DNA from 2 places in the Pseudomonas alkylphenolica genome. Region 1 is predicted to be linked to the other one. Evidence: predicted binding sites of a transcription regulator. Region 1 holds the regulator's gene; the other holds the start of a gene.
The links. Region 1 encodes FliA, which starts transcription of late flagellar genes. Its sites were predicted from a motif close to CTAAAGTTTNNNNNNNNNNNGCCGNTAA; they were not measured.

Region 1 (4,213 bases):
GCAGATCGTCGACATCGTCCTGACCGGACACAACGTCTTCACGTTTATCGGCATGAATCTGTGGACCTTCACCCCGAGTCGGATGTTTTTCTTGATCTTTTTCAGCGCGCAGCTGCTGGTGGTCATGTTCGATACCGGCAAAGCGGTCGACTTGACTGGCCATCAGCACGAGCTTGAGCAGATTGCTTTCTACTTCGGTGACCAGTGCCGTGACACGTTTGATCACCTGACCGGTCAGGTCCTGATAGTCCTGAGCCAGGAGAATGTCGTTGAGGTGGCCGGCGACCTTGCGGCTGCCTTCCTCACTACGCTCCAGGAAGCGGTCGACGCGGTGCATCAGCTCGCGAAACTCCGGCGCAGCCACTTCGCGGCGCAAGAAGCGCTGCCAGTCGGCGCGCAGATCGCGGGCTTCGTCACTCAGCTCGTGGAGGACCGGAGTGCTCTCCTCGACCAGATCCATGGTCCGGTTCGCCGCGCCCTCGGTCAGCTTGACCACATAGGACAGGCGCTCGGTCGCATCGGTGATCTGCGAGACTTCCTCGGCCTGCGGCATTTGCGGATCGATCTGGAAACTGACGATCGCACTGTGCAGCTCACGCGTAAGCTTGCCGACTTCCTGGTACAGGCCACGGTCACGGGTCTGGTTCAGCTGATGGATCAGTTGCACCGCGTCGCCGAATTTGCCCCGCTCGAGACTGTCGACCAGTTCGTGGGCATGCTTCTTCAGTGTCGACTCGAAGCCGTCCAACGATGAATGTGTTTGCTCCATAGCGCCCCCGTGGCGTGTCTTAGCTGTTGACGCGCTCGAAGATCTTCTCGATCTTTTCTTTCAGCACCTGGGCAGTGAACGGCTTGACCACATAGCCGTTGACGCCGGCCTGGGCCGCTTCGATGATCTGCTCGCGCTTGGCTTCAGCAGTCACCATCAGCACCGGCAGGTGCTTGAGGCGCTCGTCGGCACGCACTTTGCGCAGCAGGTCGATACCGGACATGCCCGGCATGTTCCAGTCGGTCACGAGAAAATCGAAATGACCGCTTTCGAGCATCGGCAGCGCCGTGTTGCCGTCATCGGCTTCCTGGGTATTGGTGAAGCCCAGGTCACGCAGCAGGTTCTTGATGATCCGCCGCATCGTCGAAAAGTCGTCGACGATGAGGATTTTCATGTCTTTGTTCAATTAGACCTCCAAGCAGTCTTTAACGCGCTCAGCGCTGAACGCGCATTCAATCAATTCGGGCACTACATTTCGCGACTGCATTGAACCTGCGTTCAACGCGCCCGCCATTCCCCCAGGCGACCACGCAAACGCGCCGCGCACTGGCTGTGCAACTGGCTGACGCGCGACTCGCTGACACCCAGGACCTCACCGATTTCCTTGAGGTTCAGCTCTTCGTCGTAGTACAGCGCCAGGACCAGACGCTCGCGTTCAGGCAGGTTGGCAATGGCATCTGCCAGGGCTGCCTGAAAACGCTCGTCTTCCAGATCGCGCGAAGGCTCGAGCTGGGCACTGGCGCCGTCCTCGTGCAGGCCTTCATGTTCGCCGTCCTGTAACAGGTCGTCGAAACTGAACAGGCGGCTGCCCAGGGTGTCATTCAAAATCCCGTAGTAATCATCGAGACTCAATTGAAGTTCGGCAGCAACCTCGTGATCTTTAGCGTCACGGCCGGTTTTTGCTTCAATTGCACGAATCGCGTCACTGACCATGCGGGTATTACGGTGGACCGAGCGCGGTGCCCAGTCCCCTTTACGTACTTCGTCAAGCATTGCCCCACGGATACGGATACCGGCGTAGGTCTCGAAACTGGCACCCTTGCTCGCGTCATACTTGTTGCTGACTTCGAGCAGGCCGATCATGCCGGCCTGGATCAGATCCTCGACCTGGACACTGGCCGGCAAACGCGCCAGCAAGTGATAGGCAATACGCTTGACCAACGGCGCGTAGCGCTCGATCAACTCGTACTGACCATCGCGAGACGCGTTGCTGTACATCCGGTATCCGCTTGCGTTCATAGCACAGGTCCCGCACTCGTCGGCTGCACCAGGCGCTCGACAAAAAACTCCAGGTGACCACGCGGGTTGGCAGGCAGCGGCCAGGTGTCGACCTTCTGGGCAATGGCCTTGAATGCCAGCGCGCACTTGGAACGCGGAAAGGCTTCATAGACCGCTCGCTGCTTTTGCACTGCCTTGCGCACACATTCGTCGTAAGGCACCGCGCCGACGTATTGTAGGGCGACGTCGAGGAAGCGATCAGTGACCTTGGTCAACTTGGCGAACAGGTTGCGCCCTTCCTGCGGGCTTTGCGCCATGTTGGCCAGGACCCGGAAGCGGTTCATGCCGTAATCGCGGTTGAGCAGCTTGATCAGCGCGTAGGCATCGGTGATCGAGGTCGGCTCGTCGCACACCACCAGCAGCACTTCCTGGGCTGCGCGGACAAAACTGACTACCGAGTCACCAATACCAGCAGCGGTATCGATCACCAGCACATCGAGGTTGTCGCCGATCTCGCTGAAGGCCTGAATCAGACCTGCATGCTGGGCAGGCGCCAGGTGCACCATGCTCTGCGTGCCGGAAGCGGCGGGCACAATGCGCACGCCACCCGGCCCCTGCAGCAGCACGTCGCGCAGCTCGCAGCGGCCCTCGATCACGTCGGCCAGGGTGCGCTTGGGCGTCAGGCCGAGCAATACGTCGACATTGGCCAGGCCCAGGTCGGCATCCAGCAGCATGACCCGACGGCCAAGCTCTGCCAGCGCCAATGACAGGTTCACCGACACATTGGTCTTGCCGACGCCACCTTTGCCGCCAGTCACGGCGATCACCTGTACGGGATGCATGCTACCCATGTTTGTTCATTACCTTGTCTTGCTTAGACCGAGGCCACATGACCGGCTGCGCTTTCAACACCTGAAAAATGCCTGGCAGTCCATCAATGCAGATACTTTGCAACGTCTTCACAATCACCTCAGCCAACACGCTTGCCGGGGCTGTGGTAGAGATCAGCGAACATATCGGCCATTGCCTCTTCGCTGGGCTCGTCCTGCATCTGCACACTCACCGCGCGGCTGACCAGCTGGTGCCGACGCGGTAGGTGCAGATCGTCAGGAATGCGCGGCCCATCAGTAAGATAGGCCACTGGCAATTCGTGACTGATGGCCAGGCTCAGGACTTCGCCGAGGCAGGCCGTTTCATCAAGCTTGGTCAGGATGCACCCTGCCAGCCCGCAGCGCTTGTAGCTGTGATAGGCGGCAGTGAGCACCTGCTTCTGGCTGGTCGTCGCCAGCACCAGATAATTTTTAGACGCAATACCACGTCCTGCCAGGGTTTCCAGCTGCATGCGCAGGGCCGGATCACTGGCTTGCAGGCCAGCGGTATCGATCAGCACCACGCGCTTGCGCAACAACGGCTCCAGCGCCTGGGCCAGAGACTGGCCGGGATCGACGTGGGTCACCGAGACATTGAGGATGCGCCCCAGGGTCTTGAGCTGCTCCTGGGCGCCGATGCGAAAACTGTCCATGCTCACCAGCGCCAGATTCTGCGCGCCATACTTGAGCACATAACGCGCTGCCAGCTTGGCCAGGGTGGTGGTCTTGCCCATGCCCGCCGGCCCGACCATGGCGATCACCCCGCCCTCTTCGATCGGCTCGACTTCCGGCACATCGATACGCCGCGCCAGATGGGCGAGCAGCATGCGCCAGGCATGACGAGGCTCTTCGATGCCGGCGATCTGCGCCAGCAGCTCATGCGCCAGCGGGCCGGACAGACCGATACGCTGCAGACGGCGCCAGAGGTTGGCCTGCTGCGGCTGGTTACCCTGCAGCTGACTCCAGGCCAGCGAACCGAGCTGCACTTCGAGCAACTCGCGCAGGCCGCTGAGCTCGGAGCGCATGGCATCGAACAAGCGCGGGTCAACCGGCGCGGCAGCTGCAGCAACCGGTGCGGCCGGCGTTTCCACAGGCGTCTCGACTAGCGGCTCGGAGGCGGTCAGCGGCAAGCCTGCAAACAGCTGGCGGTTGCCGTCTTCGCTTTCGCTGCGGCTACTGAGCTCGGCCTGGGCGGTGACAATGCGCGACTGGGTCTTGCGCAGTTCATCTTCGAGCTCGACATTCGGAACCCGTGGCGCCAGGGCGGACAGCTTGTAGTCCAGCGCAGCCGTCAGCTCGACACCGCCAGCAATCCGTCGGTTGCCGATGATGGCGGCATCAGCCCCCAGCTCATCTC
Region 2 (4,213 bases), 1.1 Mb from region 1:
TCATCCAGAGTCTCCAGAGCAGAACAGAGGGGGCGATTGTAGCGCATGGGTCAGGCGCTGCGGGTGCTGAAGGCGGTCAAGGCGCGCTCGATACATTGCGCGGTCTTGGCAAAGGCCTGCACGCTGATGTCAGCCAGCGGTTTTGCACCCTGGTCGGCGATCAGCAGCATCACTACGCGGCCATTGCTCGACAGCGAGCGCAACAGCAGATGTTCGCTGCGAAACAATGCGCGCAAGCGGGCCGGAAGCAGTGCCGAGAATTGTGCGTGATTTTCGGGGGTCAGGCGCAGTTGCGCCGACGCGCTCAACAGGCGCTGAAGCAGTTTGCTCTGTTCAACAGGCAAAACCAGGCCAGCCGCTTCTGGCGCCAGTCCGGCAATCTGATGAACCCGCAGCTGAGTCTGGGTCTTGTCGGTCATCAGCAGCATGACCCGCTGCATGCCACAGGCGACCAAGGCATCTCGGGCCAGGGTCGTCAGGTGAATGGCATTGCTGAACGGGCTGGGCTCGACCAGTAGCTCGGCGCACAGCTTGCGCCAGGTGCCCAGGGCCTGGGCCGAGGGCGGCGGCGGGGCGATCAGCCCCTGGTGCAGGCGCCGTTGATGCCAGGGCCAGAGCAGGGCTTCGGCCGGGTGAAACAGGTCATGGCAGGCATGGTGGCGGGCGCTGATGGCCGCTTGTTGGTGCACCAGCTGTTGCACATCATCCAGTGAGGTCTGCAGGTACAGGCTGGTGAGCAGTTGCCAGCGTCGAACATGGGCGTTGGTCCAGCCAACTTGTGCCGCCAGTGCCAGGCCGTTGGCCAGGAGTACGGTGTTGGCGGGCTGATTGAACCAGCGGCGCAGGTTCGGGTTGTCGTCCAGACGCTGCTGTTGGCGCAGGTTGTTTCGATCACGGGCGATGTGCAGTGCCTTGGCCAGCAAGCGCCGCTCTTCCTGCAGCAGGTGATAGCCGCGCGTGACCCACTCCGGCAGGCGCCAGTGTTCGGCTAATGCCTGGCACAAGCTGAGCAGCCGTACCCCGAACAGCTCCAGTTCTACCTGCGGTGCCGATTCGCCCTTGTGCACCACGCGCAGTTCCCAGTCTTCAAGCAGCTTGGGAAAGGACAGGGCCAGTGGCCATAAAGGCGACAGGAACAACAGGCTGCCCCAGTGTATTTCCTGCCAGAGCCGCGCCAGGCGGCTGGCGAACAGGCCGTTGGCCTGCTGGCTGGCATGTTGGCTGACCAGCTGCAATTGGCGCAAGGTTGGCGCAATTTCCCCCTCGGGGAGCGCCGGCAAGCGCTCCAGCAGCGCTGAAGTGCGTGCCAGCCCCAGGCGATTGAGGGCGACTTCCAGGCTTTCGGCGGGTTCGCCGATGCTGGCATGGGTGTGATGGTTGGCCTCGCGCATGACGCTGAGTACCAGCGCCGGGCTGTCCTGCATCACCTCGGCAATGTCGCGCAGCGAGCTGCGGTTGTCGGCAATGCTGGCTTTTACCCGTTCGTAGCTGGCCAGCGGAACTGGCAGGCGAACGCTATCGAGTAGTTTGACCCAGGCATCGAGTGTTTTTGGTATTTGATCTGGCACGATGATTTCAATAGGTATGCTGGAGGGGCCGAACTGGCTTTTCGCCGTGAGTGACTATAGTCTGGCGCAGATCTGCCGATAAGTAGAAGAAGAGTTTTATTAACTTCCGCTCACGACCCTGACCACGACAGTAAGTGCTTTCTATCTATGGCTAAAATTATCGGCATCATCGTCGTATTCGCGAGTGTGCTCGGCGGATATGTTCTATCCCACGGCAAAATTGCCGCACTGATTCAGCCCTTCGAGGTGTTGATCATCGGTGGCGCGGCCTTTGGTGCGTTCCTGCAGGCGAACCCCGGTTACATGACCATGCATGTAATCAAGAAGTCGCTGAAGATGTTTGGTACGCGCTTTACCCATACCTTCTATATCGAGGTGCTCGGGCTGGTCTACGAGATCCTCAACAAGAGCCGGCGCGAAGGCATGATGGCGATTGAAGCCGATATCGAAGACGCCGCCTCCAGTCCGATTTTTGCCAAGTACCCCGCGGTGCTCGGTGATGAGCGCATGACTGCGTTCATCTGCGACTACCTGCGCATCATGTCCACCGGCAACATGGCTCCGCATGAACTCGAAGGCCTGTTCGACATGGAGCTGCTGAGCATGAAGGAAGAGCTCGAACACCCGTCCCATGCCGTGACCGGTATCGCCGACGGTATGCCAGGCTTCGGTATTGTTGCGGCGGTACTGGGGATCGTGGTGACCATGGCCTCGCTGGGCGATGGCGACCAGAAATCCATCGGCCTGCACGTGGGTGCGGCGCTGGTCGGTACCTTCTTCGGTATTCTCGCGGCGTACGGTTTCTTTGGCCCGCTGGCTACTGCCTTGCGTCAGGATGCCCGGGAAGAGCTCAACGTCTATGAAGCCATCAAGGCTTCGCTGGTAGCCTCGGCTTCTGGCATGCCGCCGTCGCTGGCTGTGGAATTTGGACGCAAGGTGCTGTTCCCAGCCCACCGTCCGAGCTTCGCCGAGCTGGAACAAGCGGTTCGCGGACGCTGAGTCATGGAGAACAACCAACCCATTATCGTCAAACGCGTCAAACGCTTTGGCGACGGCCACCACGGTGGCGCCTGGAAGATCGCCTTCGCCGACTTCGCTACGGCGATGATGGCGTTCTTCCTGGTGCTCTGGCTGCTGTCGACGGCCACGCCGGAACAGAAGATCGCCATTGCCGGCTACTTCAAGGACCCGATCGGTTTTTCCGAAAGCGGCACGCCTTATGTTATTGACCTGGGGGGCTCGCCACAGCTTGCTCCGGAAAAGACCATCAACCCGGAAGTGAAGTCCGAGCCGACCCCGGACACCAGTATCCAGCTGGGCCAGGACAAGGTTGAAAGCATGGCCGAGCAGGTTGAGCGCGAGCGTCTCGAGTTGCTCTTGCAGGAATTGCAGAACAAGGTCGAAGAAAACCCGCAGCTGCAGAAGTTCAAGGACCAGATCCTCTTCGAAATTACCCAGGATGGTCTGCGCATCCAGATCATGGATGCCGAAAACCGGCCCATGTTCGACCTGGGCAGCGCCCGCTTGCAGCCGTACTTCGAAGATATCCTGCTGGCCATGGCCGACACCATCAAGGCGGTGCCGAACAAAATCAGTATCAGCGGCCATACCGATGCCAAGCCATATGCCGGCACCGGTGACTTCGGCAACTGGGAGCTGTCGGCCAACCGTGCCAACGCGGCGCGGCGCGCCCTGGTTGCCGGTGGCTACCCGGATACGCAGGTTGCACGGGTGGTCGGTTATGCCTCGTCATCGTTGTTTGACCGGGCGAACCCGCTCAACCCGGTCAACCGGCGCATCGACATCATTGTCCTGACCAAGAAGGCCCAGCGGACCCTTGAAGGCGAGCAGCCAGCTGCGCCAGACGCCAATGCGCCGGCTCCAGCGCCTGCAGTGCCGGCCCCGGCGCCCGAGGCCGAGCCGATGCAGCCGCGCGAGCTGCGCCAGAAGCTGAACATCTTCGAGGATGGTGTGTTGAAGATGGATGAGAGCAAGGAGTAATCCTGTGTTCTGATCACAACGCCCGTGAGTGGCGATGCTCGCGGGCGTTGTGCTTTGTGGGAGGGTTCAGAAGCCGCGGCGGATCTTGGCCTTCAGGTCGGCGTGAAAGAAGCCGGCGTTCAGGCGGTTGGTGGCGTCGGCGCCAGCTTCTTCTTTGGTGATCGAACGTTTGAAGGTCTGTTCGTCATGGTAGGCGAGGACGAACAGGTCGATATGCTCGCGTGAGCTCATGATCGGCCACTTGTCCAGGTAGTCGGGCAATGTGCTCTCTGCACATTGGAACAGCGATACCCGGCGATTGCTGAGGGTGGCAGCACCGAGCTGGAAGGGCACCCACCAGGTATCGGCGTTCTCTTCGGATAGCACGCTGATCAGGTGCGTACAGCTGCTGATATTGCTACAGACCAGGCCGAAGATGTCGTCGCCGGTCTGCCCGGCGTCGCCATCGAACAGATCCAGGTGAGTAGCAATGCCTTCGAGCTTCAGGCGTTCGCTGATGATGTAGGCATTCAGGCGTTGCGGGTGGCGATAGCTGATAACGACGGGCATCAGGCGGGCCCTCCTGGTGCACAGGCTGGGTGGCGGGTACCTAAGTATCGAATTGTCATTGTTGATTCCTTTCATACTCAGAGCATGGAGTTGAT

Region 2: motA (flagellar motor stator protein MotA) is a predicted target of FliA. The motif match lies at 1,623-1,650, and genes of this name have one in related genera.

What each region holds. Positions count from the first base shown of each region.
Region 1 is NZ_CP009048.1:4,097,774-4,101,986, forward strand. It holds gene PSAKL28_RS18745 (protein phosphatase CheZ) at 1-769, opposite strand, end outside; gene PSAKL28_RS18750 (chemotaxis response regulator CheY) at 789-1,163, opposite strand; gene fliA (RNA polymerase sigma factor FliA) at 1,268-2,008, opposite strand; gene fleN (flagellar synthesis regulator FleN) at 2,005-2,838, opposite strand; gene flhF (flagellar biosynthesis GTPase FlhF) at 2,958-4,213, opposite strand, start outside.
Region 2 is NZ_CP009048.1:5,242,267-5,246,479, reverse strand. It holds gene PSAKL28_RS24085 (rhodanese-like domain-containing protein) at 1-4, opposite strand, end outside; gene PSAKL28_RS24080 (HDOD domain-containing protein) at 51-1,586, opposite strand; gene motA (flagellar motor stator protein MotA) at 1,716-2,567, shown strand; gene motB (flagellar motor protein MotB) at 2,571-3,569, shown strand; gene PSAKL28_RS24065 (toll/interleukin-1 receptor domain-containing protein) at 3,636-4,118, opposite strand.